DNA from 2 places in the Synechococcus sp. OH20 genome. Region 2 is predicted to be linked to the other one. Evidence: predicted binding sites of a transcription regulator. Region 2 holds the regulator's gene; the other holds the start of a gene.

Region 1 (8,363 bases), on a different contig from region 2:
AGGGCAGAGCGAGTGACTTTGGCCGGGTCAACGATACCCGCTTCAAACATGTCCACATAGGCGTCGTTCTGGGCATCGTAACCCACCGTGAAGGGTTTCTCTTTCACCCGCTCCAGCACGATCGAGCCGTTCTGACCAGCATTCTCGGCAATGCGGCGCAGCGGAGCGCCCAGCGCACGGGCAACCAGGTTGGCCCCCACCAGTTCATCGCCGGACAGGTTGGCCTGCGCCCACTCGGTGACCACCGGCATCAGGTGCGCCAGGGTAGTGCCGCCGCCCGGGACGATCCCTTCTTCCACCGCCGCTTTGGTGGCGTTGATGGCGTCCTCCAGGCGCAGCTTGCGATCCTTCATCTCGGTTTCGGTGGCCGCGCCCACTTTGATCACCGCCACACCGCCGGAGAGCTTGGCCAGGCGCTCCTGCAGTTTTTCTTTGTCGTAGGTGGAATCGGTTTCTTCAATTTGGCGACGGATTTGCTCGCAGCGGGCTTTGACGGCCGCTTCGTTGCCTTCCGCCACGATGGTAGTGTGGTCTTTGGTTACCGTGACGCGACGGGCCGAGCCGAAGGAGTCGAGACGGGCGTTCTCCAGCTTCAGGCCGCGTTCTTCGCTGATGACCTCACCGCCGGTGAGGATGGCGATGTCTTCCAGCATGGCCTTGCGGCGATCCCCAAAGCCAGGCGCTTTCACCGCTACCACGCTCAGCACGCCCCGCAGCTTGTTTACCACCAGGGTGGCCAGGGCTTCTTTCTCGATGTCTTCGGCGATGATCAGCAACGGACGACCGGCGCGGGCCACTTGCTCCAGAACCGGCACCAGGTCTTGCACCAGGGTGATTTTCTTATCGGTAATCAGGATGTAGGGGTTTTCCAGAACCGCCTCCATCCGCTCCGTGTCGGTGACGAAGTAGGGAGAGATGTAGCCTTTGTCAAAGCGCATCCCCTCCGTCACTTCCAGCTCGGTGGTCATGGACTTGCCTTCTTCCAGGGAGATCACCCCTTCGCGGCCCACTTTGTCCATGGCCTCGGCAATCATGCGGCCCACTTCCTCATCGTTGCCGGCGGAAATGGACGCTACTTGGGCAATGGCTTTGGAGTCTTCCACTGGGCGGGCATGTTCGGCAATTTTGTCCACTAGGAACTTCACCGCCTTGTCAATGCCGCGCTTGAGGGCAATCGGGTTGGCGCCGGCGGCTACGTTTTTCAGCCCTTCTTTAACCATGGCATGGGCCAAGACGGTGGCGGTGGTGGTGCCGTCACCAGCCGTGTCGTTGGTCTTGGAAGCCGCCTGACGGATCAGGGAGACGCCGGTGTTTTCAATGTGGTCTTCCAGCTCGATTTCTTTGGCGATGGTTACACCATCGTTGATGATTTGGGGCGCGCCAAATTTTTTCTCCAGTACAACGTTGCGCCCTTTGGGGCCAAGAGTAACGGCTACTGCTTCTGCCAATACATCCATGCCGTGCTCAAGGGCGCGACGAGCGTCTTCGCTGAAAATGATCGATTTGGCCATAGTTAACCTCTGACGTACAAACGCCGGTAAGGGTGAAACGAAGACTCAACGGCTCGACTGCTGAATTGCAGTTGAGTTGCTACCGAAGCACTGATGAATTACTGAACAATGGCGAGAATGTCCCGCTCGGCCAGCAGCACATATTCATCGCTGCCCAGCTTCACTTCTGTGCCGGCGTACTTGGAGTAGAGCACTTTATCGCCGGCCTTCAGTTCCATCGGGATCAACTTGCCCTCGTCATTGCGCTTGCCGGGGCCGACAGCGACCACCTCCCCCACTTGGGGTTTTTCTTTGGCGGTATCGGGCAAAAAGATGCCACCCGCCGTTTTTTCGTCCTGCTGGGCAATTTTGACCAGCACGCGGTCGCCCAGCGGCTTCAGGGTAGAGACGTTGAGAGCTACTGCAGCCATGACAATTTTCCTCCGTGATCCGAAAGCACGAAGCTGAAGGGTTTAACCTATGAGTCGAGACCTTAAGCTTGTGCAAATCGAGGTTTTAGCACTCTCGACTTACGAGTGCTAGTTTATCAGCCAACTTTCTGGCCTGACAATAGCCCCTGTGGGCGGGATCCCGCTTTTGGGCAGGTACGGTTGGGTACGGATCTCTCTACTTCTGGGCCTGTTGTGGGATCATGGCCTGAGGGGGGTGGAGCAAGCAGGTGCGGATCCCGTTTTTTCAAGTAGATGCCTTTACAGCGGTGCCTTTTGGGGGCAACCCGGCGGCGGTGTGTTTGCTGCCCCAGGAGCTGCCGGCAGCTTTGATGCAGGCGATTGCGGCGGAGAACAATTTGTCGGAGACGGCTTTTTTGCTGCCCCAGGGATCCCTGGGCGCTGTTCCCCACTATGGGCTGCGCTGGTTTACTCCGACGACGGAAGTGGATCTCTGTGGCCATGCCACCTTGGCCGGTGCCTATGTGCTCTTGACCGAGGTGCACCCGGAAGCTCAGGAGGTGGCCTTTTCCACCCGCAGTGGCCGGTTGTCGGTGCGGCGGCAGGGGGAGCGGCTGGCGATGGATTTTCCCGCCCAGGCTCCCCAGCCCTGGCCGGAAGCGCAAGAGCAGGTGGCAGCGGCTTTGGGGATCCCACCTGTAGATCTGTGCCGCGGAGGCATGGGTATGGCGGTGCTGGCTTCGGCCCAGCAGGTGCAGCAGGTGCAGCCGGATTGGGCCCAGGTTCAGGCGCTCCCCGTTTCTGGCTTGATCGTCACCGCCTCTGGGGAGGATCTGAAGGATGGGCCGGATTTCGTCTGCCGCGTTTTCGCCCCCCAGTTGGGGATCGTGGAGGATCCGGTGACGGGATCTGCCCAGTGTCTTTTGATGCCCTATTGGTCGAGGCGCCTGGGCCGGGCTGAGCTCAAAGCCCGCCAGCTCTCGACGCGGGGAGGCGAGCTGTGGTGCCGCGATCTCGGCCCTCGTGTGGAGATTGCCGGCCAAGCGGTGTTGGTGATTGTGGGAGAGCTGCGGATCCCCTAGAAAAAAGCACCCCGGCTGGTTCCGGGGTGGTGGAAAAAGTATGGGAACGGTTGGGCTAGCCCAAAAGTTCTGCCGCCTGAATGAGTTCCACTTGCTTTTTCTTGAGCACCAGCAGGAGCTGGGTGATGGCCACCGCTGCCAGGAAGGCCACCAGCCATTTCACCCGATCCGGGCTTTGCAACACCAGATCCCGCTCTGCTTGGCCAAAGCCGCCCACGTTGGGGTTGTTGGTGACCGGATCCCCCTCTTGGACGCTGTCGCCCACGTTAACCACCAACTCCGGCCCCGGCGGCACTACCAAGTTTTGGATCCCGTTTTCGGTCTCGAAACTGAGCACCCGCGTGCCCGGCAACTCGTATTCGGGCGGCACCAGGGCGGCCAGCTCAGCTGGCAGGTCGCTGAGATCCGACTCGACGGTGGCAATGCTGGCCAGGCGACCGGTGGCGGGAGCGCGGAAGACGTTGTTGTTGCTGAGGCTGCCGTCGGGGTTGATCTGGCCACGACCGCGGTTGGCGCCGACATAGACCCGATATTTCATGAAGGCCACCGAGGGATCCTCTTTCGGGTCAGGCGCTACCACCGGGAAGACGATTTCCTGGTGTTGCTCGCCGGGCAAAGGGCCCACCAGAAGGATGTTGGGCTTCTCGTCGCTGTAGGGGGTGATGTAGGTCTCGGCGGTTTCCTGCCGCTGTTCCTCGGTCATCTCCTCTTCGGTAGCCAAACGGAAGCCCTCCGGCAACACCACCACAGCACCCACATTCAGCCCGCCTTTGCTGCCATCCCCCAGCACCTGCTGTTTGCTCAGGTCATAAGGGATCCCGACCTTGATGGTGAACACCTGGCCAGGGGTAACCGCCTGCGGCACTTCGGCACGGGCGGGCATGGCGTTCAGGTGGCAGTTGGCGCAGACAATTTTTCCGGTGGCCTCGCGGGGGTTGTCGTAGGCCATCTGGGCGTAATAAGGGTAGGCTGCCGCCGGACGGGATCCCATCCCCAGCAACAGCAGCAGCGCACACACGGCTAAGCAAATTCGCTTCATAAGTCCAGCTCAGAATGGATTGCAATCACAGTTTTGGAACACAATTGGGGAAGAGCGATCTCGATCATTCGCCCCACCTCGCTCGGCAGAAGCTGACCTAACCACAAGCGGCTCACCTCGCCATCGGGATCCTGACTCACCGTTTTAAAAGGACTCCATCCCGCTGGCACGACCGGGAATTCAGTTAACCTCAGTTAACAGTTGAACCCAATTGCCGCCGTAGAGCTGTCGGGATCCCTTGCTCCTTCAGCTAGGCCTCGCGGAAATCGGGGCCTTGCCAGGGGCTGAAGCGAACGTTGTCGCCATCCACTGTGGCGCTCACCAGCTCCAGCGAGCGGGGAGCCGGCCCCCGGATCACCTTGCCGTTGGCCGCGTACTGGGATCCGTGGCAAGGGCACTTAAACAAGTTTTCTCCCACATTCCAGGGCACCACACAGCCGAGGTGGGTGCAAACAGCATTGAGGCCGTAATTGGCCACCGCCCCGTTGTCGATCACGATATAGGTGGGATCCCCCTTTAAGCCTTGGGCCAGCACCCGATCCGTGGCGGCATGGGTGGCCAACAGTTCACTGACGCTGATGGGCTTGCCGAGGGCGTCCTGAGCGATGAGGCCCTCACCCCCTCCCCCGGACGAGGGCGGAATAAAATACTTCACCACTGGGTAGAGGGCGCCCACCACCACCACTCCCACCGAGCCACTGAGCAGGGCATTCAGAAAAACCCGCCGGCTCATGGGGGGGGCTTCAAAGTTGCTAACCGCTTCCGTCATAATGGCAAATGCAGACCTGAGAAGTTTTAACGTTCGTTGACAAGCGACACCATCCTAACCGACCCCTCTGGCCAATATCGTTAAGAAATGCAACGGTGAACCCAAGGCCTTCAGCCTACCCGGCAACATTGAAGCCAGTCTCAAGCCAGTGCGATGACGGGATCCGACTTTCAAGCTTTGCTGCAAGACAAGTGGGGCTGCTCCTACGACGTGCAGTTGCGGCGTATCCAGCAAAAGGTGGTGTTGCTGGTGATGTGGCGCTACCTGGAGCAGCCCTCTTTTCCCTTGAGCGAGGCCGAGTACCTGGCCCACTTGGAGAAGGTGATGGCCCATTTACAGGCTTGGGGGGTGTGGGAAACCGTGCGCCGCGAAATCGAAGCCACCCGTCAGAGGCCTCGCATGGGCAAAGCGGTGGCCATTCCTCTAGATTTGCAAAAGGTGGGGGAGCGGGCCTCCGAGTGGTTGCTGTAAATCCTAGAGGGGACGCTGCTTGCGCACTGGTTTGGTTTCGGGGCGATCCTCCTGAGCTTCTGATTCCAGTTCCAGCAGCGTGCGGAATGCCGGCTCGTCCAGACGGTAGTCCCGCTGCTCGATCAGATCTCGGTCGGTCGAGTAAATGGTGTCGGACTCGGACACAACTTCCTGACGGCGGAAGCGGCGGGCAAAGTTGAGTTTGCGCAGCAGCGCCTCTGTGGGACGCTTCAGTTGCTCTCGCCAAAGCTGCCGGATGCGATTGCGCCGCTCCACCCCTTGATTGCGAATTTGCAAGGCCAGCCAGCGAACGGCAGGCACGGCCAAAAACAGCGTGCCGTAGAGGAAGAGGAATCCAATCAGCGGGTAGATAAACGCCAAAAAGGCGTTGCTGCCGGCGGCGGCGGCCACCTCTTCCCGCGCTCCGTAGAGAATGGCGGCCAGAAAGAAATTGAGCACCCCCAATCCCCCCGCCAGGGTCAGTTGACCAGGTGTAGCCCGGCTAAACACCCAGGGTTTCTCTTGCAACACTTCAGGGATCCCCTTGGGCTGGCGCTCTGAGGCGGCCACCTGCAGCTCCGGGAAGCGGTAGACGATATCCCCGTCGTCGCTCACCTCCGGCTGACCGTCGAACTTGAGCAAAATCGGCAGCATGTAGTCTTCATACTCCAGGGCCGGGGATCCCGGCTCCACATCCAGATAGGGCAACACCTGCTCTGCTGTGATCACCCCTCCATTGGCGCGAATCAGTTGGCCGATGAGGGCATAGCGCTCCTCCTCTAGGTTGGCATTGGGATCCCCATCCCCAAACAGGAAGCTGTACACCGCCTCCAAAAAGTTCATCTCTGCTTGTTCCTGGCGGGGGCGCGCCCGACCGGAATAGTCCCTGTAGTAGTAGGGATAGGGATCCCAGAAGGGGTTGCCAACCCAAAGGTTGGGAAAGTAGTAAAACCCTATCCCCCGCGACCGGCTGCGATTGTCCTCCTCGCGGCTACTGGCCATCTGCAGAGCAATCAAGGCCAAAACGATCAAAACAATCGACACCACCAGCAGGATGCCAAAGGAGATGCGCAGCCCATAGAGAAAGCCCCCCCACAGCTTGCGACGCAGGGCGGCAAGCCGATCCTGCTGCTCTTTGCGCTTGAGAATGCTGCGAAAATCAGGCGGGAAAACGTAGGCGATCTCCCCCTGCCGGGAAACTTGCAGATGCCCCTCCGCCTTTTGGGCCAAATTCAGCAGCTCTTGTTTGGCCTCGTGTAAAGATAGGCCCGTGCTGGAGGCAATATCTCCCAGAGTGACCCGCAGGCCCAACTGTTCTACTGCGTCCATCACCAATGTTTGGGTAGCCACTCTTAACCTCCGCTTTTCGCCGAGACGCGCCGGGGAGCCTATCGGAACCCTTGACCCCGATCCGCTCCCGCATCGATCTATTTCCAGTATCTCCCCTCAACTCCGCGGCGGCGAGGGTCGTTGTTCCTCCCGCCAGCTTTTAACTGGGATCCCCATGAGGTGCCCTGCTGTTTTCTCCACAGCTTGCCGACCTGCCGCAACCTAAGCTTGGGGGAGTCTTATGTACCCCCATCTAGGGCAGCCAGGCCATCACGGCCAGCAGGGCAGAGAGGATCCCGATTAACGCCCAGGTGAGCGGCTTTGTATCCAACGGGGGAGCGGCTTCGCGAGGATCAAGGGAATCGCCAGATTTGGGGGAAGAGCCCTTGCGCTGAGATTGCCCATAGTCCAAGCGGTACGCCGGGGGGTCAGCTTCCTCGAGCCGGCTGAGATCGGGAATTTCGCTCAACCACTCCGCCGGACGCCGCAGACGGGGAGCTTGCCAGATGCCCAAAACATAGCGAGCCTGCTGGGCAACTTCTGGATCCGGGTTGCGCAGCAGGGTTTGGGCCAACCGGATGGCCTCCTGCGTTTCGCCAAGGGCTTCTTGGGCCAGGGCCTGCCAGAGCCGTAGCTTGCCCGACTGTGGGTAGCGGCTTTGGGCCTGCTTTATCTGTTCCAGCGCCTGCCGATAGTCTCCTCGTTCGAACTTCGACTGGATCAGGGCCAGGTGCTGGGTCAATCCCAGGTTTTCGGGAAGGGCCATCTTCGGGCTCCGCAGGCTAGGTCAGCTTCTGTTCTACTCCAAACCCCACCAGCAACAGCTCCTGCAAAGGCTGACCTTGAGGGGGGCGTCGGTAGGTGAGGATCTGCCGCAGGCGCAGACGAGGATTGAGTAGGGTGATGGTATCTACGGCAACCACGCGCGTGTAGGTGGTGGTCATCACCAGTTGCAGGGATCCAGGATCGAACCGGAAAACCGCCACCATCGGGCGATCTTCCTCATAGGCCCGATCCCGCAGATAGTCTCCCTCCAGACCCAGGGAGGTTTCTTGCCGAGGGACAAACAGCATGTTCAGCTCTTGCCCGGCCTCCTCCCCCGTTTCGGAAACCGTCTCAAAAGCCAAGTGAAAGCCCAAAAAACCATCCACGTTGTGGTTGGGGTAGTTGTTGTCGGCCAGCACCTTGTGCTTCAGCTCAGGGGTGAGGGTGCGAATGGTGAACTCGGTGCGGGAGCGCTCCACCTCGCCACGGTCTAGGTAATGGTAGGTGCGCTCGGTGCGCCAAGCCCCGATGCAGCAGTTGAAAAAGTGGTGGAATTGTTGGATGGCGTTCATGCAGGCGGGAGCGGACAAAGTCAGAGATCGACGCCGGAGCCGAGAAGTGGCCCAGGCAACTCTGCTCCCGATCCTAAAACGAATCGAAAACAAACAGGAGTCCCCATCCCGAATGCCAAAGATTGAGATCTCCACAGGGTGGAGACCTGGAACGCAATCCCCTCCTAGCGGCCTTGTGCCACCGGGATCCCCTGGGGCTGCCCCAACAGCTCCAGGGCTCGCTGAAGCTGGATGTCCTCCGGCCCGGCTAGGGTTTCTGCCGTTAGGGGAACGGATCCCTCCCCCACCACCACATCCGGCTGGATCCCCTGGTGATGGATGTTATGGCCGCTGGGGGTGAGGTACTTGGCCGTCGTCACCGCCAGCCCAGAGCCATCTGCCAGCTCCAGCAGGGATTGGATCAGCCCCTTGCCAAAGGTGCGCGTTCCCACCAGTC
Region 2 (8,363 bases):
TGGACGAACCCTTTGGGGCCCTCGACGCCATCACCCGTAGCAAGCTACAAGATGAGATCCTGCGCCTGCAGCGGCAACTGAGAAAGACCATCCTCTTCGTCTCCCACGACGTGGAAGAGGCGCTGCGCCTGGCAGATCGCATCTTGGTGATGCAGCAGGGGCGGGTGGTGCAGTTCGATACTCCCTTTCGACTGCTCACCCAGCCGGCCACCCCCTTTGTCAGAGAGCTATTGGGGGCAGACGACATGGTGCGGCAACTGAGCGTGCTGCGGGTGGAAACGGCGATGGAGCGGATCCCGCACAACCACCAGATCCAGGAGGGGGCGGTGGTAAAGCCCCACGAAACCCTACGGCGGGCCTTGTCGCTGCTGCTGCGCACGGGGGCGGCGGCTCTCACGGTGTGGGAAGACGGGCGGGCTATCGGCATCGTTACCCTGGATCACATCCGCCATCTGGCCATGCTGGAGGGGGGATCCGCATGAGCTACCTTCTCCGCCATCCCGGCTTGGTGTGGCAGCTTACCCAAGAGCACCTAGCAATGGTGGCGACGGCCTTGGGGATTGCGCTGGTGCTGGCGCTGCCGTTGGCTTTGCTGGTTCACCACGTGCGCTGGCTAGCTCTACCGCTGATGGGGATCCTCAGCATCCTGTACACGGTGCCCAGCCTGGCTCTAATCATTTTGTTGATCCCTTGGTTCGGGCTCAATGCCCGCTCGGTGGTGGTGGCGATGGTGCTCTACTCGCAGGTGATCTTGGTGCGCCACCTGTACGTGGGTTTGCAATCAGTGGAGCCGGCTCTTCTGGAGGCAGCCAAGGGTCTGGGGATGAACCTCTGGCAGCGGTGGTGGCAGGTGCAGCTACCCCTGATGCTGCCGGTTGCCCTGGCCGGCTTGCGGCTGGCGGCAATTGTGGCCATTGCCATTGCCACGGTGGGGGCCAAGTTTGGGGCAGGGGGGCTGGGCACCCTGCTTTTTGAGGGCATTGCCCAGGCCGGTCGCTACGACAAAATCTGGGCTGGATCTCTAGCGGTGGGATCCCTGGCCTTGCTGGTGAACACGGCTCTGCTGGGGCTGGAGTGGGCGGCTCGCCGCGGCTGAGGGGATAGGCTTTCATCAGGTCTATCTTCGTTTCTGTGGGACGACGCTGGGTGTAGCATGGCTGAGCAACCAAGGACTCCGTCTCCCTGGCGCGAGCGGGTGAGGGATTGGCCATCCCGCAGCGATGTGGAGCTGATGGAAGCGCTCACAGCAGGGCATTCTGTTGCCCTGGCTGTACTCTACGATCGCTATGCCGGCTTGATCTGTGGGCTGGCCCTTAAGATCCTGGGCCATGCGGCCGAGGCGGAAGATCTGACTCAGGCGGTGTTTGTCGAACTGTGGCACAAGCCCGACTATGATCCGCGGCAGGGATCCGTGAGCAGTTTTTTGTGTGCGTTGACCCGTTCGCGAGCCATTGAGCGTCTGCGCTCCCAGGATAGCCATCAACGTTTTTTGAAACACTGGCAACCCCTGCTCGCCGCCGATGGCAGTGCTCCGATCCCTTTTGAGCAGCTCTCCCTCGAGGAGCGACGGCAAGCGGTGCAGGAGGCCCTCAGCCAACTGCCGGAAAGCCAACGGCAGGTTCTCGAGCTGCTCTACTACCAGGGGTTGAGCCAGGCGGACATTGCCCAACACTGGGGGATCCCGCTGGAGGCGGTTAAAGCCCGCACTCGCCAGGCCCTCTGCAAGTTGCGGGAATCGCTCTCCTTGGAGTTAAGTTCTGGGTCTGAAGCCGCCTCGCCCCCTTCATCAGAAGCACAGGAAGAACTGGCCGGCTATCTGCTGGGGGACTTGTCTCCTGAACAGGCAAGCGCCCTGGAGGCACGCCTAACCCAAGACCCGCGGTTGCTGGCAGAGTTGCAGGCCCTGCAAGAAACCCTGCATCTGCTGCCCTATGGGTTGCCAGGGGTGATTCCGCCGGCCAGCTTGCGGGGCAAGGTGATGGCAGAGGCGGGCATTGAGGAGGCGCTGACCCCTCTTCAGCCGGCACTGTCCTCTCTGGGGTTCGGTCGCCTCACGGCTGAGTGGCGCTGGGTAGGGAGCTTGGCGGCAGGGGCCTTGGCTTTGCTGGTTTTCGACAACTGGCGACTGCGACAGGCGCTGCAACTGGCCCGGCTAGAATCGGTGCAGACATTGTCCCATCTCTTGCAACAGCCGGGATCCCGTCTGGTGAACTTGCAGGGAGAGGTGGGGTCGGCCAACCTGCTGTTGCGCCCAGGAGAGTGGCAGGAGGTGGTCTTGGCGGCAAGGGATCTGCCCCAACCGGCCCCTGGAGAGCGTTACCACCTCTGGCTCAAGCTGGACGACGGCGAGATCCTCCACTGCGGCACCTTTCAGGTGGATGCCCAGGGATCCGCACTTGTGGCCTTGCGCCCGCCACACCCGCTGCCAGAGGGCGCTCGCCCCCAAGAGGTGCTGGTTACGGCCCAAGCCGCTGCCGTCCCTCGCCAACCCCAGGGTGAGGTTCTCTTGAAAGCCAAGGTGTCTTGGGAAAAGTGAAAGGGAAGATGCGGGGATTGGCTTTGTCGGTGGGGTTGGCCCTGCTGGCTCTGTGGTGGACGGATCCCACCCCAACCACCCTGAGCCGATACACCACTTCCTTGCAGGAGCGCACTCCCTCGCAGCTCCACAACATTCGCCAGGCTGCCCAAAGCCTGGATGGGGTTTACATTCAGCCAAGGGCAGTTTTTTCTTTCAACCAGGTGGTAGGGCCGCGCACCCTCGAGCGGGGCTATCTGCCTGCGCCGGTATTCATGGTGGCCGAAACCCTGGATTCGGTTGGGGGCGGGATCTGTCAAGTCTCCTCCAGCCTATACAACGCTGCTCTGCTGGCGGGGCTGGAAGTGGTGGAAAGGCACCCCCATTACCGCCCCGTGGAGTCGGTGCCCCCCGGCCTGGATGCCACCGTTTGGTACGGCTTGGCCGACCTCAAGCTGCGCAACCCCTTCCCTTGGCCGGTGCGCCTGCGCCTTCAGATCCGCGGCCAAAATCTCATCGTGTCGGTGCTGGGACGGGGATCCCGCCACGCCCTCCAGATCTCCCCCATCCGCGTGGAGCAGCAGCGGCTGGATCCCCAGCATTTGCAGGTGAGCGTCTATCGCGGCAACAAGCTCCTCTCCCAGGATCGCTATGTCCTGGATCCCTAGAAAGACCGTCTTAGCCCACCCCTCAGGAGCCCATCCCAGGCCACCTCAACAGCAGCACCGGGATCCTTGTAAAGCTTTATACCCAAAATTCAGCGACAGGGTCGGCGACAACCCTCAAGCCCTGATTCTTCCGTTGACCCGGTCGATCCCTTGCTGGGCAAGGGTTTCAGGCCCCTCGGCGACAAAAAGTGAGGGGAAATTACAGCCCAAAACGAGACCCTGTCGATCTGGGCCCCTGGATTGGGTAAGGGCTATAGTCGGGGAGAGTTGCTTCCTTTCGGGGAAGTGGAATTAATGGAAACAAAACAAATGTGATCCTCTTTCACTTCTAGCCAGCTCCCACCTGGATAGTCGGGGCTGCGGCTGCCGCGGCCTGCTTTTAAGAGCTGGATCCCGGCTTCCACCTGATCAAAGGTGGGGTGGTGGGGCAGCACCAGGGACAAAAATCGGAACATCACCTGTCGCTGCAGGGCTAAGGGGGCGGCCCGCAAGGGATCCCGTCGCAGCCCTGGCAAAGTGGGCTCATACACCTGCGCCCAGAGCTGATCTGCCTGGGCTACCACCAGCTCGTGTTCTGCTTGTAGCAGCGTGGCAGCTCGGTTCAGAGCCACTTCCAGTTGGGGGTTAAAGTGTTGCTTCAGGTAGGGCATCACCTCTAGGCGGAGGCGGTTGCGGCCATGGGCCAGATCTTGGTTGCTGCGATCCGGCCAGACCGGCAACTGGTGCTGCCGGCAAAATTGCTCGGTTTCCCAACGAAAAAGTCCCAGCAGGGGGCGCACCAACCGGGCAGAGGTGGGATCCCACTCGTCCAGGCGGCGCTGCCAATCTAGGCTGCTCAGCCCGGCGGCTCCTGTCCCCCGCAGCAAATTCCACAACAACGTCTCTGCGCGATCGCTGGCCGTATGCCCCATCACCACGGCGCTGCACTCCCAAATGCGGGCCCATTTGTCCAACTGTTGGTAGCGCCAAGCCCTGGCCCCTGCCTCATCTCGGCGGATGGGATCCGCAGTTGCAACGGCATGGATTAGCCCCTGCTGCTGCAGCCATCGCTGCAAAAAGCGGGCACACTCCGTTTCGTCCGCCGACCAACGGTGATCACAATGCAGGACAAACAGCTTCCAGTCCCAGCGAGGCTGCAGATCCCGCAGGATCTGGAGCAGGCAAAAGGAATCTTGACCGCCGGAAAAAGCCACCAGCAAGCGCTCGCCGGGGTGAAGAAGCTGCCGCTGCCGGATGGCGTGTTGTACCCGCAGGTGAAAAGAAGAGAGCCTGGTCACAGCTTGCTATTGCTTCCCTGCCCCCCTAAGCAAGAGCCCGAGTCAGGTGAGAGGCCACCGCCTGCACAGCCGCAATGCTGCGCTCGTAGGCCATTCGGGTCGGCCCCAGCAAGGTGACAGTACCCAGAGGAGCCGAGCGGCGGTGGTAAGTGGCAGCGATAACCGTACAGTGGTGCAAAGACTCCAGCGGGTTCTCGCTGCCAATGTAGATGATCACCGGGATATTGCGGTCGGGCTGTCCTGAATCGTTCCCCCTTGAGCCCCCATCGGCCAAATGGAGCCCAATCATTCCCTGGAGTTGCTCCGCCCCTTCCTCGATCAACTGCATCACCGCCTGCACCTGCCGGGCTTGGGAAAACTCCGGTTGACGCATCAGCTCTGTCATGCCGGCACTGAACACCTGCCCGAGAGATGGCCGCAGATAGCGTTGTACCACCGAGCGCAGCAGTTGCTGCAGCCAATGGCTGTAGGCGCGAAACTCTTCATCCAGCTTCAGCCAGCTCAAATCCTGCAACTCGGCAAAAGTCTTGCCCCGCAGCTTCAGGGTGAGGAAGTTGCTGAGCAATCGCAATTCATCTTCCAGATCCTCTTGGCAGTCGCTGGGCCACTCGGGTGGGCTGACCAAGGCCGAATGGGTTTGATAAGAATCGGTAACCACCAACACCATCACCCGCCCTGGCGCCACCGACACCAACTGCACGTGGTGAATGGCCACCACCGGCCCCTGGGGTGGGGTGATCAGAGCAATGCAGCCGCTCAGATGGGCCAAAAGCTGGGCCACCCTCTGGAGAAGACTGTCCAGGTCGTCGCCCAGCTCGCGGCCAAGCTGATCCAGCAACTGCTGCAGAGCAGGATGGGGATCCGGCTGAGGAGCATCGCAGGGGATCCCATCCATGTTGGCAGAGGTCAACAGATCGTTTACATAGACCCGATAGCCAAAGTCGGAAGGAACCCGACCGGCGGAGGTGTGGGGCTGAAACAGTAACCCAACCTGCTCAAGGGTGGCCAAGTCGTTACGAATGGTGGCCGTGCTCACCCCAAAGTTATAGGACTGAGCCAAGGTTTTGGAACCGACAGGTTCAGCCGTCGCAATGTAGCTGCGCACCGTCGCCCAGAGAATCTTGCGCTGTCTGGGAGTCAGTTCGAGTTTCATAGCTCATCAAAAGAACCTAGTCAATCCATATCAAAGGAAACTGCTAAACAAAGCCGGTAAATTGCTCCAAGATAAACCAACTCAGGGCCGAGATACAAATCTAAACAAACCTTGACGACTACTACACCTATTTATCTATTGTTACTCTTTCAGGAGAGGCTGCCCAGGAAGGAAGATGCAACATCGGGTACCGAGACCGTCAGTGCTGGAGAAGGGCGGGTGGTTCCTCATACAACTTGGGAGCCTCTTGTTGGCCCAGAGGTGGTACAAGTTAAATCAACTCTAGGCTAACGTGGCGCCCTGCCGTCTCTTCTGTATCGTTTTGTATCTTTGAGGTGACCTCATGTACCTGTCTCCCCAGGAGAAAGACAAGTTGTTGATCTACCTGGCGGCCCAGTTGGCTCGGGATCGGCGGCAACGAGGCCTCAAACTCAACTACCCCGAGGCGGTGGCCTACCTGAGCGCAGCCGTTTTGGAGGGGGCACGGGAAGGGAAAACGGTTGCCCAGTTGATGAGCGAGGGGCTAACCTGGCTGAGCCGAGAGGACGTGATGCCTGGGATCCCGGAGATGATCCCGGAAATTCAAGTGGAAGCCACCTTCCCCGACGGAACCAAGCTGGTGACCCTGCACCACCCCATTCGCTAGCTGCTTTCTAAGGATCCCCCAACGACTCACAGACTTCAGGAGGTTGCCACCATGGCTCGCCAACCCAAAACCCCGCCTGCTGCGGACCCTGCACCGGTTCTGATCCCGGGGGAGCTGCTGCTGGCAGAGGATCCCATCCAAGCCAATGTCGGACGGGCCAGCGTGACCCTGGAGGTGACCAACCGAGGGGATCGGCCCATTCAGGTGGGATCCCATTTTCACTTTTTCGAGGTGAACCGGGCTCTGGTGTTCGATCGCGCCGCCAGCTTTGGCATGCGCCTCAACATTCCTTCCGGCCAAGCGGTGCGCTTTGAGCCGGGGCAAACCCATCGGGTGACGCTGGTGGCTTTGGGAGGCAAGGGGCTGGTGCACGGCTTCAATCGGCTCACAGAAGGTACGGTAAGCTCTGCTGCCCAAAAGCGGCTGGCTCTGGCGCGGTTGCAGGCGTGGCTGGGCTAGGCCTGGACATAACGCCCCCCGAAGTATGCAGCTTTGGGCATCTGGGCTGAGGCTTGGCCATATCCCCACCTCGCCTCAGATCCAGGAGAGTAGGGCTATCCAATTCTTCCGTTTCTAGGAGCCGGCCAATGTCGGAGCGCGAGACCGTCTGGTGGATGTGGGTGCAAGGCTTGGGGCTCAATCTTTCGGGGTTGGCGCTGCTGGCTGCAGCAGGCGCTGCCTTTGGCCCTCTCAGTTGGACAAGTATGACGGTGGCGGTGATGTTGAAGCTCATCGGGGATAGCCAACTGCTGCGGGGCTACTGGCTTTGGCAAAGCCGGCGGCAACAGGTGGGATCCCAGCCCGTCGGCTCGGCAGCAGCGCTCCAAAGTCAAGTTTGAACGGTTACCAAACAGCCTGGTCGTGGATCTTCAGCTCCCCTCTCCCCCTGAGGGAGAGGGGGCGGGGAGCGCTTGGGCCGGCGGCAAAGTGTCTTAACCTTGTGGGAAACGACCGTAAGTGAGTTTGAAACAGCCCAACCCTCACCGCAAGTGGGCCACGGTCGCGCCGGTGCCGCCGTCTTGGGGATCCGCTGGGGCAAACCTCTGGACGCGGGGGTGATTTTGTAAGTAAGCTTGTACGCCGGCCCGCAAGCGCCCGGTGCCGTGGCCGTGGATGATCCAGACAGGGCCGGGGGGAGCTTGGGCAAAGTGCTGTTCCAGAATGGCCTCGGCATCGGCCACGGTTTTCCCCCGCAGATCGAGGGTGTTCTGGCTGGTGCGCAGGTTGAGGGGAGCGGTGGCTGCTGGGGCGGGAGGTGGGGCCTTGGGGCGTTGGCGCTGCTGGGCCTGCTGCTCGTCAATGGGATCCAACTGCTCCCGCGGCACCGTGAATTTGAGGATGCCGCTGCGCACCACATACACATCCCCTGTGACGGCGATCACCTCTCCCGTCTGCCCCAGGCCTCTCAGCCGCACCCGATCCCCCACCTCTGGCACAAACTCCCTATCCGCAGGCGGCGGCGAGGGAGAGTAGCGCTGCTGGATTTGCGCCAGCTCGGCCGTGATGCGCTGGGGATCCTCTCCCTGCTGCAATTTGCGGATGGCGGCGGCCACTTCCTGACGGGCGGCAGCCAACAGGGCTTGCAGACCTTGGTTTTGCTTGTGCTCCAGTTGGGCTTCCCGCTCGGCCATTTGGCGGCTGCGCTGCTGCATTTGCTGATATAAGCTCTCCAGCTCTCGATGCAGGGCTCCCACCTGGGCTGCCCGCGCTTCCAATTGGGCCCGCTGCGCTTCCAGCCCGGCAATCACCTGATCCACCTGGCTTTCTCCCTGCAGGTGCTGCTGGGCCCGTTGCAGGATCTCGGGATCCAGGTGCAGCCGTCGGGCGATGGCCAAGGCATTGGAGCGACCGGGGATCCCCCACAACAGGCGATAGGTGGGGGCCAGGGTGGTCTCGTCAAACTCCACCGAAGCATTTTCAAAGCCGGGATGTTGGTACTTCAGGGCCTTCAGCTCGCCGTAGTGGGTGGTGGCCAAGGTGAGCAACGCCTTTTCCGAGAGATACTCCAACAGCCCAGCCGCCAGGGCGGCGCCTTCTGTGGGATCCGTGCCCGCCCCCACCTCATCCAGCAGGACAAGGGCCGGCGCCGGGTCGGACTGCAGAA

What was found. The regulator HrcA, encoded in region 2, represses chaperone genes, less so after heat shock. The targets are predictions, from matches to a motif close to TTAGCACTCNNNNNNNNNGAGTGCTAA.
Region 1: groES (co-chaperone GroES) is a predicted target of HrcA. The motif match lies at 2,007-2,033, and genes of this name have one in related genera.

Annotation. Positions count from the first base shown of each region.
Region 1 covers NZ_JANSIQ010000037.1:140,069-148,431, forward strand. Annotated here, with positions in the region: gene groL (chaperonin GroEL) at 1-1,511, opposite strand, end outside; gene groES (co-chaperone GroES) at 1,610-1,921, opposite strand; gene NW826_RS08720 (PhzF family phenazine biosynthesis protein) at 2,170-2,982, shown strand; gene NW826_RS08725 (apocytochrome f) at 3,038-4,021, opposite strand; gene NW826_RS08730 (cytochrome b6-f complex iron-sulfur subunit) at 4,272-4,790, opposite strand; gene NW826_RS08735 (DUF3067 family protein) at 4,944-5,261, shown strand; gene NW826_RS08740 (hypothetical protein) at 5,265-6,611, opposite strand; gene NW826_RS08745 (tetratricopeptide repeat protein) at 6,844-7,356, opposite strand; gene NW826_RS08750 (phycobiliprotein lyase) at 7,373-7,927, opposite strand; gene NW826_RS08755 (S41 family peptidase) at 8,092-8,363, opposite strand, start outside.
Region 2 covers NZ_JANSIQ010000011.1:159,153-167,515, forward strand. Annotated here, with positions in the region: gene NW826_RS02735 (ABC transporter ATP-binding protein) at 1-482, shown strand, start outside; gene NW826_RS02740 (ABC transporter permease) at 479-1,096, shown strand; gene NW826_RS02745 (sigma-70 family RNA polymerase sigma factor) at 1,154-2,536, shown strand; gene NW826_RS02750 (VanW family protein) at 2,545-3,183, shown strand; gene tilS (tRNA lysidine(34) synthetase TilS) at 3,435-4,460, opposite strand; gene hrcA (heat-inducible transcriptional repressor HrcA) at 4,486-5,613, opposite strand; gene NW826_RS02765 (urease subunit gamma) at 5,957-6,259, shown strand; gene NW826_RS02770 (urease subunit beta) at 6,359-6,718, shown strand; gene NW826_RS02775 (hypothetical protein) at 6,847-7,098, shown strand; gene NW826_RS02780 (endonuclease MutS2) at 7,240-8,363, opposite strand, start outside.